Regions from separate parts of the Pseudomonas sp. XS1P51 genome, predicted to be linked through region 1. Evidence: predicted binding sites of a transcription regulator. Region 1 holds the regulator's gene; each other region holds the start of a gene.
What was found. Region 1 encodes sigma-54, which starts transcription at its own class of promoters, with help from an activator protein. Its sites were predicted from a motif close to ANTGGCATNNANNTTGCTNT; they were not measured.

Region 1 (6,866 bases):
TAGTAGTCGGCATGGGCAAATCGGGGCACATCGGCAACAAGATCGCCGCGACCCTGGCCAGCACCGGCACCACGGCCTTTTTTGTGCACCCGGCCGAAGCCAGTCACGGCGACATGGGGATGATCACCCGCGATGACATCATCCTGGCACTGTCAAACTCCGGCTCCACCAACGAAATCGTCACCCTGCTGCCGCTGATCAAACGTCTGGGCATCAAATTGATCAGCCTGACCGGCAATCCCGATTCGCCGCTGGCCAAGGCTGCCGAGGTCAACCTCAACGTTCACGTCGAGCACGAAGCCTGCCCGTTGAACCTGGCGCCGACGTCTTCGACCACCGCCGCCCTGGTCATGGGCGACGCCCTGGCGGTGGCACTGCTGGAAGCCCGCGGTTTTACCGCTGAAGATTTTGCCTTTTCCCACCCGGGTGGTGCGCTCGGCCGACGCCTGCTGCTGAAAGTGGAAAACGTCATGCACGCCGGGCAAGAGCTGCCGCAGGTTCAGCGCGGCACCCTGCTCAAGGACGCGCTGATGGAAATGACCCGCAAGGGCCTGGGCATGACCGTCATCCTGGAAGCCGACGGCAAACTCGCCGGGATCTTCACCGACGGCGATTTGCGTCGCACCCTCGACCGCAGCATCGACATCCACAGCGCGACGATCGACCAGGTCATGACCGCACACGGCAAGACTGCCCGCGCCGAAATGCTCGCCGCCGAGGCCCTGAAAATCATGGAAGACCATAAAATCAACGCGCTGGTCGTGGTTGACAGCGAAGACCACCCGGTCGGCGCCTTGAACATGCACGACTTGTTGCGCGCAGGAGTAATGTAATGAGCACGGACCTGCTGCAACGCGGCAAACAGATCAAACTGGCGGTATTCGACGTCGACGGCGTCCTGACCGACGGGCGCCTGTACTTCCTTGAAGACGGCAGCGAATTCAAGACATTCAACACGCTCGACGGCCAAGGCATCAAGATGTTGATGGCAGCCGGCGTGCAGACCGCTATCATCAGCGGCCGCAAGACCCCGGTGGTCGAGCGACGGGCAAAGAACCTCGGCATTCCACACCTGTACCAGGGTCGCGAAGACAAACTGGTGGTGCTCGACGAGCTTCTTGCCCAACTCAACCTAAGCTATGAACAAGTCGCCTACCTCGGCGACGATTTGCCAGACCTGCCGGTGATTCGCCGCGTCGGCCTGGGCATGGCGGTAGCCAATGCCGCCAGTTTCGTGCGCGAACACGCCCACGGCATCACCCAGGCCCGTGGTGGCGAGGGTGCCGCTCGCGAATTCTGCGAATTGATCCTGCGCGCCCAGGGCCGCCTCGATGCGGCCAACGCCGCGTACCTGTGAGCCAACTATGCTGAGCAAGAAAATTCGCAACATCCTGGTGTTCGGTTGCATCGCAGCGATTTTTGCGGCGGTCGGCTACTGGAACATCAGCCCTGAACGCTTCCTCGATAAACCCGTAGTCAAGGCCGACGAGACCAAGATCGACTGGTACGCGACCAAGACACACACGATGCAATACCTTGAAGACGGCAAATTGCAGTACGAAATGACGTCCGACAAGGCCGAGCACGTGAAAGCAACGGATGTCACCCTGGTCACCAAGCCAGACCTCAACATGTTCCGCGGCACTGAATTTCCGTGGCACGTGACCAGCGAGCGCGGCGAGGTGAATTCCGGCGGCACCGAAGTTGAACTGATCGACTCGGTGCGCGTGAAGCGCACCGACGAAAAGAACCGCGACACCCTGATTACCAGCACTCGTATGACAGTGTTCCCACAGCAGCAATATGCGCAGACCGATCAACCCGTTAGAATCGACGGCGCTGGTGGTGTGTCGACTGGCAAGGGAATGAAAGCGTATTTGAAAGAAAGCAGGATACACCTGCTATCGAACGTAAGAGGACAGTATGAGGCTCGTTAAAACTCTCCCTATTTTGCTCGGTCTGAGCGCAGCACTGGGAAGCGTGAGCGCCTGGGCTCTGCCGACCGATAGAGATCAGCCTATCCGCATTCAGGCCGACGACGCCCAACTGGACGACAAGAACGGTGTTGCCACCTATAAAGGTGATGTGATCATCACCCAGGGTTCGATGAAGGTCACCGGCAATACCGTGACCATCACCCGCACCGCGAGTGGCGATATCGACGTGGTGACCTCGGTGGGCAATCTGGCCTACTTCGAGCAGGTGCAGACTGCTGGCGACACCAAACCGGTTCAGGGGTACGGCATCACTATCCAGTACCACGCTTCGCAAGATCGCGTCGTGCTGATCGATCGCGCCAAGGTCATCGACAAGGATGGCAACGTTACCCAAGGCGAGAAAATCGTCTACGACACCAACAAAAAGCTTGCGAGCGCCGGTCGCGCCACAGGCAGCAAGGTCACCGAGTCGCGTCCGCGCATCGACATGGTGATCCAGCCGAAAAAGAAAACCGACGAGCAAAAGGCCCAGTAATGGCAACTCTGAAAGCTCAGCATCTGGCCAAGAGCTACAAGAGCCGCCAGGTCGTGCGCGACGTAAGCCTGTCCATCGACAGCGGTCAGATCGTGGGCCTGCTGGGTCCCAACGGCGCCGGCAAAACCACTTGCTTCTACATGATCGTCGGATTGGTGCAGGCCGATCAGGGCCGCGTACTGATCGATGACCTGGACGTCAGTCACCAGCCGATGCACGGTCGCGCAAAGGCCGGTATCGGCTATCTTCCGCAAGAAGCGTCGATCTTCCGCAAACTTTCAGTTGCCGATAACATCATGGCGATCCTCGAGACCCGCAAAGAACTCGACAAGGCCGGTCGTCGCAAGGAACTGGAAAGCCTGCTGCAGGAATTTCACATCAACCACATCCGCGACAACCTCGGCATGAGCCTGTCCGGTGGCGAACGTCGTCGCGTGGAAATCGCCCGGGCACTGGCCACCAACCCGAAGTTCATCCTCCTGGACGAACCTTTCGCCGGTGTGGACCCGATCTCGGTGGGCGACATCAAACAGATCATCTATCACCTCAAGGCCAAGGGCATTGGCGTGTTGATCACCGACCACAACGTTCGTGAAACCCTGGATATCTGCGAAACCGCCTACATCGTGAACGATGGCCAACTGATCGCAGAAGGTGACTCTGCCACCATCCTGGCCAACGACCTGGTCAAGGAAGTGTATCTGGGCCATGAGTTCCGCCTGTAAGCGCTCAGGTGCCTGGCCAGTCGCCGAGAGCTTGTCTCGATAAAAAAATCAACCGTTTTTTATTGTTACAGCGCGCCAGGCAAACGTTGCGCCTCAAAGATGTTCAGCTACCAGCAAGGGCAATGCGTCAATAAAACTTTAAACGTTTTTATTGTTACAGCGCTCTAGGCAAACGTTGTGGTTTCAGGCATATAATTTGCTTATGTTTGGCGCTCCGGCGCCCTGTAGTGGATGGCGCATGTGCGCCGGCGAATAAGGTGTTAAGCCCCTGCCATGAAACCATCGCTAGTCTTGAGAATGGGCCAGCAGCTGACGATGACACCTCAGCTGCAACAGGCCATCCGCCTGCTCCAATTGTCGACCCTGGACCTGCAACAGGAAATCCAGGAGGCCCTGGAGTCCAATCCGATGCTCGAACGCCAGGAAGAAGGCGACGACTTCGATAACGCCGACCCCTTGGCCGACAAAGCCGAACAGCAACCCAACGCCGATGTTTCGGAACCCTCCTACCAGGAAACCGCCCCGACGGTGGATAACCTCGAGGAAGGTGACTGGAACGAACGCATTCCCAACGAGCTGCCCGTCGACACCGCGTGGGAAGACGTCTACCAGACCAGCGCCAGCAGCCTGCCAAGCAACGATGACGACGAGTGGGACTTCACCACCCGTACATCGGCCGGCGAAAGCCTGCAAAGCCACCTGCTGTGGCAACTGAACCTGGCGCCGATGTCCGACACCGATCGCCTGATCGCCGTGACCCTGATCGACTGCATCAACAATCAGGGCTACCTGGACGAAACCCTCGAGGAAATCCTCGAAGCCTTCGATCCGGAACTGGACATCGAACTGGACGAAATCGAAGCCGTCCTGCACCGCATCCAGCAATTCGAGCCCGCCGGCATCGGCGCCCGCAACCTGGGTGAATGCCTGCTGCTGCAACTGCGCCAGCTGCCCGCCAAGACCCCTTGGCTGGCCGAAGCCAAACGCCTGGTCACCGATTACATCGACCTGCTCGGCAGCCGCGACTACAGCCAGTTGATGCGCCGCATGAAGCTCAAGGAAGATGAACTGCGCCAGGTGATCGAACTGGTGCAGAGCCTCAATCCGCGCCCAGGCTCACAGATCGAGTCCAGCGAAGCCGAATACGTCGTTCCCGATGTCATCGTGCGCAAAGACAACGAACGCTGGCTGGTAGAGCTGAATCAGGAATCGGTGCCACGGTTGCGGGTCAACGCCCAGTACGCCGGCTTCGTGCGCCGCGCCGACACCAGCGCCGACAACACCTTCATGCGCAATCAGCTGCAAGAGGCTCGCTGGTTCATCAAGAGCCTGCAAAGCCGCAACGAAACCCTGATGAAAGTAGCCACCCAGATCGTCGAGCATCAGCGCGGCTTCCTGGAGTACGGCGACGAAGCCATGAAACCGTTGGTCCTCCATGACATCGCCGAGGCGGTTGGCATGCACGAATCGACGATTTCCCGGGTAACCACGCAAAAATTCATGCATACCCCTCGGGGCATATATGAGCTGAAATACTTTTTCTCCAGCCACGTCAGCACCTCCGAAGGCGGTGAATGCTCGTCTACGGCGATCCGCGCGATCATCAAAAAACTGGTTGCAGCGGAAAATCAGAAAAAGCCGTTGAGTGACAGCAAGATCGCTGGTTTACTGGAGGCACAAGGCATTCAGGTGGCTCGCCGCACCGTCGCCAAGTACCGCGAATCCCTTGGGATCGCGCCTTCGAGCGAACGTAAGCGGTTGATGTAACGGGCCACGCCACAGCGTTCCAGTGGCAGGCATTTCTGCCTGCCGCTTTATGCACTGGCAACGAAGGAGAAGCTGTATGCAAGTCAACATCAGTGGACACCAACTGGAAGTGACCGAACCCCTGCGCACCTACATCGGCGAAAAACTCGAGCGATTGGAAAGGCACTTCGACAAGATCACCAACGTGCAAGTCACGATGAACGTCGAGAAGCTGCTGCAGAAAATCGAAGCCACGCTGCATATTCCCGGCGGAGAAGTGGTCGCCAATGCCGAGCATACGGACATGTATGCCGCCATCGACCTGCTGACCGACAAGCTGGATCGCCAACTCAAAAAGCATAAGGAAAAGACCCAGAGCCTCCTCCAGGGTGCAACCGGTCGTTAACACTCCCAACCCATGATCCGACTTGAAAGCATCCTGACCCCCGGCCGTTCCCTCGTGAATGTGCCGGGCGGCAGTAAAAAGAAAGCCCTCGAGCAAATTGCCAACCTAATCCATCGCGAAGTGCCGGATCTGGAGATGCAAGATGTCTTCGAGGCTCTGATTGCCCGTGAAAAACTCGGTTCCACCGGTTTTGGCAACGGCATCGCCATCCCTCACTGCCGCCTCAAGGGCTGCAATTCGCCCATCAGTGCCTTGATGCACCTGGACGCCCCCATCGATTTCGACGCCATCGACGGTGCTCCGGTTGACCTGCTGTTCGTTCTGCTGGTCCCGGAAGCCGCCACCGATGCGCACCTGGAGCTACTGCGCCAGATCGCCAGCATGCTCGATCGCAAGGAAGTGCGCGAAAAACTGCGCAGCGCTCCGAGCAATGAAGCCTTGTATCAGGTTGTCCTGGACGAGCAAAACGGGCAGTAATCATGCGTTTGATCATCGTCAGTGGCCGCTCCGGCTCAGGTAAAAGTACCGCACTCGATGTTCTCGAGGACAACGGCTACTACTGCATCGACAACCTGCCCGCCGGCCTGCTGCCAGAACTGGCTGAACGCGCGCTGATTCACACCGAACTGGCACAGCCGCTGGTTGCCGTTTCCATCGATGCGCGCAATTTGCCGAGTCACCTGACGCGCTTTCCGGAACTGCTGGCAGAAGTCCGCAGCCGGCATATCCAGTGCGATGTCTTGTACCTGGATGCCGATGAAGAAACCCTGCTCAAACGTTTTTCGGAAACCCGCCGCCGTCACCCACTGAGCAGCGCCAATCGCTCGCTGGCCGAGGCGATCAACGATGAAACCAGCCTGCTCGGGCCGATTGCCGACCTCGCCGACCTCAAGGTCAACACCACCAACCTGAACCTGTACCAACTGCGCGACACCATCAAGCTGCGCCTGCTGAACCAGCCGGAGCCCGGTACTGCGTTTCTGGTGGAGTCTTTCGGGTTCAAGCGTGGCATGCCGGTGGACGCCGACCTGGTGTTCGATGTGCGCTGCCTGCCCAACCCGTACTGGAAGCCGGAGTTGCGCGATCAGTCCGGACTTGATCAACCGGTTGCCGAGTACCTGGCGGCACAGCCGGACGTCGAAGAGATGTTCCAGGACATTTCCTCGTACCTGCTCAAATGGCTGCCCCGCTTTGCCGCCAGCAACCGCGCTTATGTGACCATTGCCATTGGGTGCACCGGCGGACATCACCGCTCCGTCTACCTGACCGAACGTCTGGGTCAGGCTCTGCAAAAATCCCTGAAGAACGTCCAGGTTCGCCACCGCGACCTCAGCTAAAGGATTCACACCGCGATGCCTGCTCTGGAAATCGAAATCATCAACAAGCTGGGCCTGCATGCCCGTGCGTCTGCCAAGTTTGTCGGCGTCGCCGGTCAGTTCAAGGATTGCTCGATCAGGGTAGGACGCACGCCGGATTCCACGGTCGATGGCAAAAGCATCATGGCCATGATGATGCTC
Region 2 (6,866 bases), 1.0 Mb from region 1:
CCGTGGCCTCCCGCATTCATCGGAGCACTTCCCATGAGCAACATTCCAACCAGCGAATACCTGGAAACCCTCTACGAAGGTTACGGCCAGCGTTTTCGCATGGAAAAACTGCTGCACGAAGTGCGTACTGAACACCAGCACCTGGTGATCTTCGAAAACCCGCGCATGGGCCGTGTCATGGCGCTGGACGGCGTGATCCAGACCACCGAAGCCGACGAATTCATCTACCACGAGATGCTTACCCACGTGCCGATCATCGCCCACGGCACCGCCAAGCGCGTATTGATCATCGGCGGCGGCGACGGCGGCATGTTGCGTGAAGTGGCCAAGCACCGCAGCGTCGAGCACATCACGATGGTCGAGATCGACGGCACCGTGGTCGACATGTGCAAGGAGTTCCTGCCGAACCACTCCAAGGGTGCGTTCGATGATCCGCGCCTGAACCTGGTGATCGACGACGGCATGCGCTTCGTCGCCACCACGACCGAAAAGTTCGACGTGATCATTTCCGACTCCACCGACCCGATCGGTCCGGGCGAAGTGCTGTTCTCGGAAAACTTCTACCAGGCCTGCCGTCGCTGCCTGAACGAAGGCGGCATTCTGGTGACGCAGAACGGCACGCCGTTCATGCAGATCGAAGAAGTCAAAACCACCGCGGGCCGCCTGCGCAGCCTGTTTCCGGACTGGCACTTCTATCAGGCGGCCGTGCCGACCTACATCGGTGGCGCCATGACCTTCGCCTGGGGCGCGACCAATACCGCCTATCGCAAGCTTTCCCGCGAAACCTTGCAGCAGCGCTTCGCCGGCAGCGGCATCATCACCCGCTACTACAACCCGGAAATCCACATCGGCGCCTTCGCCTTGCCGCAATACGTGCTGCAAGCAGTGAACAAGCCAAGCAACGACTAAACTCAAGATGTACGCATAACCCCTTGTGGGAGCGAGCCGGCTCGCTCCCACAGGATCTGCGTTTTTCATGCTTCTACGCCGTAATCCGTTTGAACGAACACTCAGGCCAAAAGTCGAGATAGTGGTAAGCCCATCCGCGGGTTTTATCGAGGAGGCACCGATGCAAAAGTGGAAAGTCACTTTCATTGATGATCATGGCGAACAAGTGGACGAGGTGTTCGAGAACGAGGAGTGCCCGAACAACGAGCAAGCCGCGAAACTCATTCGTGCCCGGCGCTTGCCTGTCGCTGCCGAACTGGACCTCAATGACCTGGAAGGGCGCGCCGATGATCCGACCGTCAAAAGCCTGAAGACCCAGAACAGCATCGAAATCCTCAGCATTACTCCCGTCTGACACTCACCTTGTCACATTCACAACCAGGCCTTGGCAGCGGCTCTGACTTGGGGCTACTCTGCAAGCGAGATCAGCGAACGGATCGCTAAGGTCTGGTCTTGTCAGCTACATGCTTGCTTCCCACCGGCAACGTTGTTGTCGCATCGCTCGCATCATTCGGTTGTGAGTGCCGGGAATACGGAAAGTCTATCCATCAATTTGAGGGGGACGTTTCATGAGCACAGCCTATCAAGAAGACATCAGCAGCAGCGTGCTGCGCCGCATGAAAGAAGGCGGTTTCGACTTTTCACGATTCCATCCCATCGAGTTCTACGCCATTTTCCCGGATGAGGAGCGGGCGCGCAGGGCGGCAGGGCATTACTGTGGTGAATCCTTGAATGCACAAATCAGCGTGCGCGATGACGGCGCGTGGCACCTGGAACTGAGTAAAGTGATGTACGCCACCTATGACGGCATCGGCGATTTTGAGCAGGACTTCGAGGCAGTGGTCGAGCCTTTGGGCGGCATCATCGAAGGATGGGGCGTCAAGCAGGAGGTACGAGGGCGACTCGCATAACACTATGAACAGCGACAACACTCAGCAACGGCTGACCTTCGGGTTGGCCGTTTTCGTTTTTGCGGTTTGAAAGGCGAAAGATCGCAGCCTCGTTTCACTCGACAGCTCCTACAGGAGAACGCATTCCAATGTAGGAGCTGTCGAGTGAAACGAGGCTGCGATCTCTTGATGTTGTTTTTGATTCATAACGTTTCAAACAGGCAAAAAAAACCGCCTGAGCAGGCGGCTAAAGGGAAGTTTTTGAGCGAATGCGTGGATTATCCGCATCGACTCCCGGGCAGTGAAATCAACTCTGGCTATGCTGGTGATAGGCAACAGCATTGCTTCGCAATGAAGCGGGGGCGATCAGGTTGGGGCGTTTGCCGCACAGGATTGGTGCGGTGCAGGCGAGGCGTTTATCCAACTGATTGATATAAAAGCGTTTATGCCGATGGCACGGGCCTTGCGAAGCCTAGATGTCCGGGTGACAAGGAGTACGGCATGATCCGCACCTATTTTGATGAGATGTACGATGCCGGCGGCCAGGTCCGCCCGCATTATCGGGAGTTTGCCCGTTGGCTGGCCGATACGCCTGACGAGCTTTTGGCACAACGGCGACGCGAGGCCGATCTGTTATTTCATCGCGCCGGGATTACCTTCACGCTCTACGGTGATGAGCAGGGGACGGAGCGCCTGATTCCCTTCGACACCATTCCCCGCAGTATCCCCGCCAGTGAATGGCGAGTCGTCGAGCGCGGCTGCATTCAGCGGGTCAAGGCGTTGAACATGTTTCTCGCCGACCTCTATCACGAGCAGCGAATCATCAAGGCCGGCATCATTCCGGCCGAGCAGGTGCTGGCCAACGAGCAATACCAGTTGGCGATGCAAGGACTCGATCTGCACCGGGATATTTATTCCCACATCTCGGGTGTCGATCTGGTGCGTGATGGCGACGGTACGTACTACGTGCTCGAAGACAATCTTCGTACACCGAGCGGCGTCAGCTACATGCTCGAAGACCGCAAGATGATGATGCGACTGTTCCCCGAGTTGTTCGCGGCGCAACGCATCGCCCCCATCGACCATTATCCGAACCTGTTGCTCGACACTTTGAAAAGCTCCAGCCCGATCGATAACCCGAGCGTGGTGGTGCTGACGCCGGGCCGCTTCAACAGCGCGTTTTTCGAGCATGCGTTCCTGGCGCGGGAAATGGGCGTTGAACTGGTGGAGGGCGCGGACCTGTTCGTGCGTGACGACAAGGTGTTCATGCGCACCACGGACGGGCCGAAAGCCGTCGACGTGATCTACCGTCGCCTCGACGATGCGTTCCTCGATCCGCTGGCGTTCAACCCGGATTCGATGCTCGGTGTTCCAGGGCTGCTGTCGTCGTACCGCTCCGGCAACGTGGTGCTGGCGAATGCCATCGGCACCGGTGTGGCGGACGACAAGTCGGTGTACCCCTTCGTCACGGACATGATCCGTTTCTACCTGGACGAAGAGCCGATCCTGAAGAACGTGCCGACGTGGCAGTGTCGCAATCCCTCTGAACTGTCCCACGTGCTGGCCAATCTTCCAGAACTGGTGGTCAAGGAAACCCAGGGTTCCGGCGGTTACGGAATGCTGGTGGGACCGGCGGCGACGGCGGCGGAGATCGAGTCTTTCCGTGAGCGGATCAAGGCCAAGCCCCACGCGTACATTGCGCAACCGACGTTGTCTTTATCGACCTGTCCGACCTTTGTCGAGAACGGAATCGCTCCACGCCACATCGACCTGCGTCCGTTTGTATTGTCTGGCCGCGAAACCCGGGTTGTGCCCGGCGGTCTGACCCGTGTCGCCTTGCGCGAAGGCTCCCTGGTGGTGAACTCCTCCCAGGGTGGCGGAACCAAGGACACCTGGGTGGTCGAGGATTGAAGGAAGCCTGCCATGTTAAGTAGAACTGCCTCGGATTTGTATTGGATGTCGCGTTACCTGGAGCGGGCGGAAAACCTCGCACGGATGCTCGACATCAGTTATTCGCTGTCGCTGATGCCGCAGGATGGTCGCGGCGACGGTCTGCACGAACTCGCCATGCCCTTGCTGATCACCGGCACCCTGGACGATTACCTGGAGCGTCACGGCGATCTGCACGCCGAACGGCTGCTGCATTTCTTCGCCCTGGACGCGGCCAACCCGGCGAGCATCTACAGCTGCCTCGGTGCCGCACGGGCCAGCGCCCATGCGGTGCGTGGGCGAATCACCGCCGACATGTGGGAAAACATCAACGCCACCTGGCTGGAAATTCGCGGGATCGCCGAACAGGGCTTGAGTCGCTACGGCATGAGCCGTTTTTGCGAGTGGATCAAGGAACGTTCCCACCTGTTTCGCGGCGCGTCCTACGGCACCATCATGCGTAACGATGCGTTCCGCTTCATTCGCCTGGGGACGTTTATCGAAAGGGCTGACAACACCTTGCGCCTGCTCGATGCCCGCTACGAAATGGCGGGTGATCAGGCCGAAGCGGTCAGCGACGGCACGGCCCACGCCTATTACCAGTGGAGCGCTTTGTTAAGGGCGTTGTCCTCCTTCGAGGCTTACACCGAGATCTACCGCGATGCGCCCGGCGCCCGGCATGTGGCCGAATTGCTGCTGCTGCGCGCTGACGTGCCGCGTTCCCTGCGCGCCTGCACCGAAGAAATCGACCAGATTCTCGCCCAGCTGCCAGGGGCCAACGGCCGTCCTGCGCAACGCCTGGCGGCGGAAATGGACGCGCGCCTGCGCTACACCGGCATCAACGAAATTCTCGACGAAGGCCTGCACGCCTGGCTGACCGAGTTCATCCCGCTGGTGCGCCAGTTGGGCAACGCCATACACAGTTCCTACCTGGAGGCTGCATGAGACTTTCCATTAGCCACGAAACCACCTATCACTACGAAGATCAGGTGCGGGCGAGCATCCAGTACCTGCGACTGACACCCCACGACAGCGAGCGCCAGCACGTGCTCAGCTGGCAGCTCGACCTGCCGCGCCCGGTGCGCGCGCAACTCGATCCGTTCGGCAACATCCTGCATGTGCTGACCATGGACGAACCCCACGAGGCGATCATCATCGGTGCCCGTGGCCAGGTCGACATCGACGAACTGCGCGAAGCCGAGCATGAGAGCCAGTCGGCGCTGCCGTTCCTGCGCTTCACGCGCCTGACCGAAGCCGATGAAGCCCTGCGGGCGTTTGCCGAAAAGGAATGTAAGCAACGCCGGGATCGCACGGCGCTGATTGACTTGATGCATGGTCTGAACCAGCACATGACCTATACGCCGGGCTCCACCGAAGTGGACACCAGCGCTGCCCAGGCATTCGCCGGGCGGTCGGGCGTGTGCCAGGACCACACCCATGCGTTCCTCGCCTGCGCCCGCAGCCTGGGCATTCCGTCGCGTTATGTGTCGGGGTATTTGTACAGCGAGAACAGCGAGCACCTGGCCAGCCATGCCTGGGCCGAAGCCTGGCTGGATGACGCGTGGTACAGCTTTGACGTGACCAATGAACTGGCTCGGCCGGAGCGGCACTTGAAGCTGGCGGTGGGTCTGGATTACCTGGATGCCTGCCCGGTGCGTGGCATGCGCCGGGGCGGTGGATGCGAGCAGATGCATGCGAAGGTGTTTGTCTCACCGACGCCGATGCCTGTAATTTCGGTGCAGCAACAATAGTCCAGAACACGCCCCCCCTTGTGGGAGCGAGCCTGCTCGCGAAAGCAGTCTTTCAGTCAGCAAATTCGTGGCTGACACTCCGCTTTCGCGAGCAGGCTCGCTCCCACAGGGGGATGGTGTCAGGGTTTAACTTTGCGCCCCACCATATGCTTCAAATACCCCACCAACATCTCCAGATCCCCCTCCGGCAACACCGCCGCCGAAAACCCGGGCATCTTCGCCTGCGGCCACTGCCGCAAACTCTGCGGATCACGAATGTAGCGCTTGAGGAAATCCGCGCCGAAGTACTCGGTCGGGTTGTACGGAATATTCAGATCCGGCCCGAACTGCGCATCCCCGACACCATTGAGTCGATGACACGCCAGACAGTTCTTCTGAAACAACGCAAAGCCCTTGTTCACCGGATCATCCGCCTTCAACCCCGGGTCGGGCAGCAGGGCAGGAAAGCGCTCGGCCACCGGCGCCATGCGCTTGATGCTCGCCACTTGAAAGGGCCATTGCTCGGGGCTGATGTCGCCCGCCTGCGGATCAGTCCACACCAGATAAAACGGCCCGGCACCAGGCTTGCCTTCCGACAGCGCTGGCCACGGTTTGGCCGGGTCTTCAATCGCCAGCCAGGCCCTTGCGCCCTTGGCACTGAGCAACGGCGCAGCAGCCAGTTCGGCGGCAAAACCGTCCAGCGCCACGGCCTGTAGATGGTCTTCAGGTTTGATACCGGTCAACAACGCAGCCAAGGGCACGGCGCGATAGCTCATGTCCCGCTTGTAGGAAACGTCGTTGGTGATCGTGATGGTCTGGACTTGAGGATGCTTGAGCAACTCCGAGGTCTGCCAGGTGCGACTGTTCGCGCCCAGCTCCAGATTCAGCTGAGCGGCATAGAGGGGGGAGCAGAGCAGCAGGGCCCCGAACAGAATGAGCGTTTTCAAGTGATCGCCGTCCATGTCGTGGAAGTGCCGCAAAGGTTGGCACACCCACGCTGGCCCGGGTAGCGAGCCAGTCACATTTTTGATGAGGCGATGAAAAACCTTGCGCCGTATTTTCAATAACCGACTAACCGATCACCTTGGTCAGGTTCGGCAAAATCAACAACAGCGTAGTGGCGAATAGAATGAGCCCGGCTTGACGTACTTTCGAATGTTTGAACATGGCTGACCGCCTTTTTTTGTTATTTCCTGATGCCTGCCTGCATATCTCCATGACGGCAGAGCGTTGCACTTCCTGTAGGACGAGCGCCTCGGCAAAACCCGACGACAACTTCGTACAACTTCACCTTAGAGCCCGCGTCACGCTTGGTTTAGATCCATTTCGTATGGAATTGGCATTAATTGCTCTTAAAAAAGCATGAGGC
Region 3 (6,866 bases), 2.7 Mb from region 1:
GCATCATGGGCTTCCAGGACGCGCTGTACCTGCAGCACATTCCTTACGGTTCCGACGCTGCCGTCGAGTTCGCCGACAAGTCCATGGAAGCGGTCAGCTACTACGCGATCCAGGCTTCCTGCGACCTGGCCGACGAGCGCGGCGCCTACGAGACGTTCCAGGGTTCGCTGTGGTCCAAAGGCATCCTGCCGCTGGATTCGCAACAGATCCTGATCGAGCAACGTGGCCAGAAATACATCGACGTTGACCTGAACGAATCCCTGGACTGGGCACCGGTTCGTGCCCGTGTTCAGAAGGGCATTCGTAACTCCAACATCATGGCCATCGCACCGACCGCGACCATCGCCAACATCACTGGCGTATCGCAGTCGATCGAACCGACCTACCAGAACCTCTATGTGAAATCGAACCTGTCGGGCGAATTCACCGTGATCAACCCGTACCTGGTTCGCGACCTGAAGGCTCGCGGTCTGTGGGACTCGGTCATGATCAACGACCTGAAGTACTACGATGGTTCGGTGCAGCAGATCGAGCGCATCCCGCAAGAACTCAAAGAGCTCTACGCGACTGCCTTCGAAGTGGACACCAAGTGGATCGTCGACGCAGCCAGCCGTCGTCAGAAGTGGATCGACCAGGCTCAGTCGCTGAACCTGTACATCGCCGGTGCTTCGGGCAAGAAGCTGGACGTGACCTACCGCATGGCCTGGTACCGTGGCCTGAAAACCACTTACTACCTCCGTGCCCTGGCCGCGACCAGCACCGAGAAGTCGACCATCAACACCGGTAAGCTGAACGCTGTTTCCAGCGGCGGCAACCACGGTGACGACTCGGTCCTGGCGGCTCCGGCCGGTCCGGCTCCAGTGCCGAAGGCTTGCGCCATCGACGAGCCGGATTGCGAAGCTTGCCAATGATGCCGATAAGCTAAGCCGGCAGGCGCCGCGAGGCGCTTACCCGAAACCCCCGATCAGTCCTCTGGATTGTCGGGGGTTTTCTTTTGCCCTGAGGAAAGCAAGGTCAAAAGATCGCAGCCTCGTTTCACTCGACAGCTCCTACAGGTGAATGCGGCCCCATGTAGGAGCTGTCGAGTGAAACGAGGCTGCGATCCCTTGATTTTTATCTGCCCATAAAAAAGCCCCTCTTGCGAGGGGCTCTTGGTGAAGCGCTATCAACCAACCTGCATCAGGTCATCTGAATGATGGTCTGCATGATGGTGCTCTGGGTAGAGATGGTCTTGGCGTTCGCCTGGTAGTTGCTCTGCGCCTTGATCAGGTCGACCAGTTCGCTGGTCAGGTTGACGTTGGACTCTTCCAGCGAGTTGGACTGGATAGAACCCAGGGTGCCGGTTTCCGGCGCATCGTAGCCTGGGATACCCGACGCGTAGGTTTCTTTCCAGCTGGTGCCACCTACCGGCTGAAGACCTTGTTCGTTGGTGAAGCTGGCGAGCGAGATCTGGCCGATTGGCTTGGTCTGGTTGTTGCTGAAGTTGGCCAGCAACACGCCGCTGCCATCGATGGTCAGGTTGGTGATCTGGCCAGTGGCATAACCGTTCTGCGCAGGAATCGAACGCGCGGTGTCGGCGTTGAACTGCGTGGTGTTGGCCATGGAGATGGTCACGCCTGCCGGATCGGCGGCGGCACCGTTGGCTGCCCATACGCCGTTGGTTACTTTGCCCGGAATCCAGCCCGTGATTTGCAGGTCAGGGCTGACGACCACTGGGGGGCCCGGAGTGGTGACGGAAAGCAGCTTGCCTGAAGTGTCGAACACCATGGTCGAAGCGACCGGCGGGTTCGCCGGAATTGCGGTAGGACTAGGGTCGCTGCCATCCGGGTTGCGACCATCGATCAGGGTATAGGTGTCCCAAGTGTTCGGACCAGTCTTGACCATGTATTGATCCATGGTGTGCTGATTACCCTGAGTGTCGAAAATCGGGGTGCTGAATTGCTTGGTGAAGGATTCCGTCTTGGACGGGTCGAACGGATTGGCAACAGTGTCGATGGTGTCAGCCGTGGAGTTCAGGTTGATCGTCGACGAAACGGTGGTGGTGGTCTTCGGCGCCAGGTTCGACGTGTCAATGCGCAAGTCGGTCAGAATGCCATTGACGATCTTGCCATTGGCATCCACACCGTAGCCTTGCAGACGCGCAGTGCCGTCGGTGTTGGTGACATAACCATCCTTGTCGACCTTGAACGTACCGGCACGGGTGTAGGACATCGAACCGTTGTTATTCAGCACGAAGAAGCCAGAACCGTTGATCCCCATGTCCAGCACGTTGCCGGTGTTGTTGATGTCACCCTGGGTGAACTGCTGGGAAACGTTGGCCAGGCGTACACCGTTACCGACGGTTTTGCTACCGGAACCCAGCTTGGTGGCCGAGTAAACGTCTTCGAATTCTGCACGGGACGATTTGAAACCAGTGGTCGCGACGTTGGCGATGTTGTTGCCGGTCACGTCCAGTTGTTTGTTGGCTGCATAGAGACCGCTAAGGCCGATATTGAAAGACATATTCCACTCCTTTGTGCCGTGTTAGTCGGCTCTACATACCAATGGTTTGTACTTTGGACAGGGCGATGCTGCCCAGCCCGGCCAGATTGAGCATCAACTCACCGCCGGTCTGGCTGATGGTAACGCTGCTGACGGTCGCCGGCAGGTAGGTAACCAGCGAGGTCGCCTTGCTGTCGTAGGTCGCGGTGGCGGCGAAGGTGTACGTACCGGCCTCGGCCACTTCGCCGGCATCGTTCTTGCCGTCCCAGATGAAACTGGCGTTGCCGGCGTTCTGGCTGCCCAGGTCGATGGTGCGGATGACCTTGCCGTCGGCGTCGGTGATCTTGAGCGTGACCGGGTCCGCCGATGCCGGTACCGCGATGGTCCCGTTGAAGCTCTTGGCGGTATCGACCACGGCCTTGTCGCCCGGTGCGATGACCGAACGCCCCACCAGCGACGAAGCCTGCAACGCCTGGGACGAGTTGTAGTTGCTGGCAATGCCGGCCACGGTGTCGTTGAGCGTGGTAATGCCTTCCAGACTGCTGAACTGCGCCAACTGGGCGACGAACTCGCCGTTGTCCTGCGGCTCCAGCGGGTTCTGGTTTTTCAGTTGGGTCACCAGCAACTGCAGGAACGCGTCCTTGCCCAGGGCCTTATTGCCGGTGGCGCTGTTCGTTGCGGACGCAATGCCGTCGTTACTGGTGTTGGTCTTGATCGAAGAGTTGGCCAGGATGTCGTTGAGGCTAAGGCCACTGGTGGTATCGGTAACACTCATCTGAGTCGCCCCTTATCACTGACCTAGGGTCAGGACCTTCTGCATCATGGTTTTGGCGGTGTTCATCATTTCGGCGTTGGTCTGGAACGAACGGCTCGCGGAAATCATGTCGGCCATTTCTTCGACGACGTTGACGTTCGGGTAGTAGACGTAGCCCTTGGCGTCGGCGGCCGGATGGTTCGGCTCGTAACGTGCTTCAAGGTTGCTCTGGTCTTCGACCACGCCCAGCACTTGCACGCCCTGGCCTGCTGCGTCCTGGTTCTGGAACAGCGAATCGCTGCCGCCGCTCTGGCCGCCCTGGAACATGGTGGCGAATACCGGGTGACGTGCACGGTAGGTCTGGTCGATGCTCGACGAGACGGTTTCGGCGTTGGCGATGTTACTGGCGACGGTGTTGAGGCGAGTGGTCTGGGCACTCATGCCGCTACCGGCAATGTTGAAAACGCTGGCTAGCGACATGATTTACTCTCCACGCAGGGCTGACACCAGCCCTTTGAATTTGCTGTTGAGCAGGGTGAAGCTCGCCTGGAAGTTGACCGCGTTTTCCGCGTAGTTCGACTGTTCCAGTTGGGCGTCCACGGTGTTCTGGTCGATCGACGGTTGCATCGGCGTGCGATACATCAGCGACTCGTCGCCGTTGCCCAGGCCTTCAGCTTCGATATGACGGCTGTTGGTCATGTTCAAGGCGAAAGTACCGTTCTTGGTTTTCTCGTTCTGCTCGGCGAGCACTTTCGAGAAGTCCAGATCCCGGGCCTTGTAGTTCGGGGTGTCGGCGTTGGCGATGTTGTTGGCCAGGACTTCGGCGCGCTGAGCGCGGAAGCCCAGTGCTTGTTCGTGAATACCGAGCGCTTTATCGAAGCTGATGCTCATGTCGGGAAACCTTCGGGTGACCTGATTTTTCGTACGATGAACATAGCAAGCGGCGTGCCAATTCAAAAAAGCCCGTAAACCGGGGCTTTGCGGGCAGGGGCAATGCGGCAATGCCAGAAAAGCGGCAACCGATTTCCGCCGCCTGCCGCTTTTCTGCCGCTTTCCCGGGTTGCACCACCCTTCCCCTGTAGGAGCTGCCGAAGGCTGCGATCTTTTGATCTTGATCTCAAAACAAGATCAAAAGATCGCAGCCTTCGGCAGCTCCTACGTGATGCAAAAGCGGCATAAAAAAAGGGAGTCTTTGAGGACTCCCGTTTTTTATGCCTGCCGCTTTTGCATCACTTCGCCTGGTAAATGATCCCCGGGCTGCACTGGACCATCTGGTAATGATCCGGCAAACCGTTCAGCGCTTCGGACGCGCCGAGGAACAGATAACCGCCCGGCTTCAACGTGCTGTGGATGCGCAACAGGATGTCTTTCTTCACCTCTGCGGAGAAGTAGATCAGCACGTTGCGGCAGAACACGATGTCGAACTTGCCCAGGCTTGCGTAGCTGTCCAGCAGGTTGAACGAGCGAAACTCCACCCGGCTCTTGATCGGCGCCTTGATTGCCCAGCGGCCCGGCCCTTTCGGGTCGAAATAACGCTGCAGGCGCTCGGGCGACAGACCGCGACCGATCGCCAGGCTGTCGTACTCGCCAGTCTTGCAGTTGGTCAGCATGGTGCCGGACAGGTCAGTGGCAACGATCTGCACGCCCATCTTCAACTGGCCCATGTTGACCCGCTCGAACTCATCGATCGACATCGACAGCGAGTACGGTTCCTGACCCGACGAGCACGCCGCCGACCAGATTCGCAGGCGCTGGCCAGGGGCAGCCTTGATCGCTTCGGGCAGCACCTTGTTCTTCAAGACTTCAAACGGATAGGTATCACGAAACCATAGGGTTTCGTTGGTGGTCATGGCATCCACCACCAATTCGCGCAAACCGCTGCGCGGCTGGGTCTGGATGCGCTGGACCAGCTCACCCAGGGACTTGATGCCTTGCTGCTCCATCAGTTTGTTGAGACGGCTCGAGACCAGGTACTGCTTGTTTTCACCGAGCAAAATGCCACAGGCTTTTTCCAGGAAGACCCGGAACTGTTCGAAATCCAAATTACCCGTAGACAAAGATACCGCCTCTTTTAAATCGTGTTAACCGCCAGGGGCAGAAGGCCCCTAGCTGATGTCTGCTGCTTTGATCCGGTCGACTACCCGGGATGCCAGGTCATCAGGACGGAATTTGGCCAGGAAGTCATCGGCACCGACTTTCTTGACCATCGCCTGATTGAACACACCGGACAACGAAGTATGCAGGATGATATGAAGCTTTTGCATGCGCGGGTCGTTGCGGATCTCGGCCGTCAGCGTGTACCCGTCCATCTCCGGCATCTCGATGTCGGAAATCATCATCAGGAACTCTTCTTCCGGCTTCTTGCCCTCGTCGACCAGCTTGCGCAAGTAATCCAGCGCTTGCTTGCCATCGTTCAACGCGACCACTTCGACGCCGACCGTCTGCAGGCAACGCGAGACCTGCTTGCGCGCCACCGACGAGTCATCGACCGTCAGCACACGCAATGACAGCGCCTTGTGCTGGGTTTCGACATCCACCACGCCAACGGAAATCGCTTCCGGTGTCGGCGCCACTTCCGCCAGGACTTTCTCGACGTCGATGATTTCGACTAGCTGATTGTCGACCCGAGTCACAGCCGTCAGGTAATGATCGCGTCCGGTGCCCTTGGGAGGCGGATGAATTTCCTCCCAGTTCATATTGACGATGCGTTCCACCGAGCGCACCAGGAAACCCTGGGTCTTGGTGTTGTACTCCGTGATGATCACAAAGGGATTGCTTTGATCCAGCAACCGACCTGAACCGGTCGCCATCGCCAGATCGAGAATCGGAATGGTCGCCCCCCGAATATTTGCCACACCGCACACAACAGGACTGGACTTGGGCATCAACGTCAGCTTGGGGCATTGCAGCACCTCGCGAACCTTGAACACGTTGATCCCATACAGCTGCTGGCCGTCGAGACGGAACAACAACAGCTCAAGGCGATTCTGCCCTACCAGTTGCGTGCGCTGGTTTACCGAATCCATTACACCAGCCATGCCCAGACTCCTACACCAACGCTAAGTGTGTTGCGACGCACATTCATCACTAAACGGCACGGCGCTTGCTTTTTAACTTCTTATGAACACAGAACCGACATTTTTCCGACGCCTGACATCACGCTACCGCAAATTGCTTTGCGCGATATCGGCCGTTTGCCTGTTCAACGCTGGCAGCCCTGCCCTTGCTGACGCAGTTACCTTGCCTGACATGCTTATCGGCGTCACTCAGGGCTTTCTTGAATTCACCGTAGAAGACTATCTGGCTACCAGTCAAACGGAAGGTCGCTACGAAATCCAGGTCAACCAGCTCGATCCGCGACTGCGCATGCCCATGTGCGACAAGGAATTGACAGCCACTCTGGAGAGTCCGGCCAAGCCGCTGGGGCGCGTCACGGTCAAGGTTCGCTGCGAGGGCGCATCCCCCTGGACAGTCTTCGTACCCGCTCAAGTGCGCCTGTTTCGCGACATTGTGACCACCACCCGGGCCCTGCGGCGCGCCGGCATTGTCGAGCCCGAAGATGTGACCCTGCGCGAGCACGACGTCAGCCTCATCAGCCAGGGCTACCTGACCTCCCTCGACCAGGCGATCG

Region 2: ACYZUD_RS33045 (circularly permuted type 2 ATP-grasp protein) is a predicted target of sigma-54. The motif match lies at 2,289-2,308, and genes of this name have one in related genera.
Region 3: flgB (flagellar basal body rod protein FlgB) is a predicted target of sigma-54. The motif match lies at 4,169-4,188, and genes of this name have one in related genera.

The regions. Positions count from the first base shown of each region.
Region 1 is NZ_CM142707.1:6,112,194-6,119,059, reverse strand. Features, by position in the region: gene ACYZUD_RS28325 (KpsF/GutQ family sugar-phosphate isomerase) at 1-833, shown strand, start outside; gene ACYZUD_RS28320 (KdsC family phosphatase) at 833-1,357, shown strand; gene lptC (LPS export ABC transporter periplasmic protein LptC) at 1,365-1,937, shown strand; gene lptA (lipopolysaccharide transport periplasmic protein LptA) at 1,924-2,472, shown strand; gene lptB (LPS export ABC transporter ATP-binding protein) at 2,472-3,197, shown strand; gene ACYZUD_RS28300 (RNA polymerase factor sigma-54) at 3,471-4,964, shown strand; gene hpf (ribosome hibernation-promoting factor, HPF/YfiA family) at 5,041-5,349, shown strand; gene ptsN (PTS IIA-like nitrogen regulatory protein PtsN) at 5,362-5,826, shown strand; gene rapZ (RNase adapter RapZ) at 5,829-6,686, shown strand; gene ACYZUD_RS28280 (HPr family phosphocarrier protein) at 6,702-6,866, shown strand, end outside.
Region 2 is NZ_CM142707.1:7,142,456-7,149,321, forward strand. Features, by position in the region: gene speE (polyamine aminopropyltransferase) at 34-909, shown strand; gene ACYZUD_RS33035 (hypothetical protein) at 1,070-1,303, shown strand; gene ACYZUD_RS33040 (ribonuclease E inhibitor RraB) at 1,518-1,859, shown strand; gene ACYZUD_RS33045 (circularly permuted type 2 ATP-grasp protein) at 2,340-3,749, shown strand; gene ACYZUD_RS33050 (alpha-E domain-containing protein) at 3,762-4,712, shown strand; gene ACYZUD_RS33055 (transglutaminase family protein) at 4,709-5,518, shown strand; gene ACYZUD_RS33060 (c-type cytochrome) at 5,638-6,459, opposite strand.
Region 3 is NZ_CM142707.1:3,402,004-3,408,869, forward strand. Features, by position in the region: gene ACYZUD_RS15735 (ribonucleoside-diphosphate reductase subunit alpha) at 1-911, shown strand, start outside; gene flgE (flagellar hook protein FlgE) at 1,180-2,502, opposite strand; gene flgD (flagellar hook assembly protein FlgD) at 2,534-3,256, opposite strand; gene flgC (flagellar basal body rod protein FlgC) at 3,272-3,715, opposite strand; gene flgB (flagellar basal body rod protein FlgB) at 3,719-4,126, opposite strand; gene cheR (protein-glutamate O-methyltransferase CheR) at 4,465-5,292, opposite strand; gene ACYZUD_RS15765 (chemotaxis protein CheV) at 5,341-6,273, opposite strand; gene flgA (flagellar basal body P-ring formation chaperone FlgA) at 6,356-6,866, shown strand, end outside.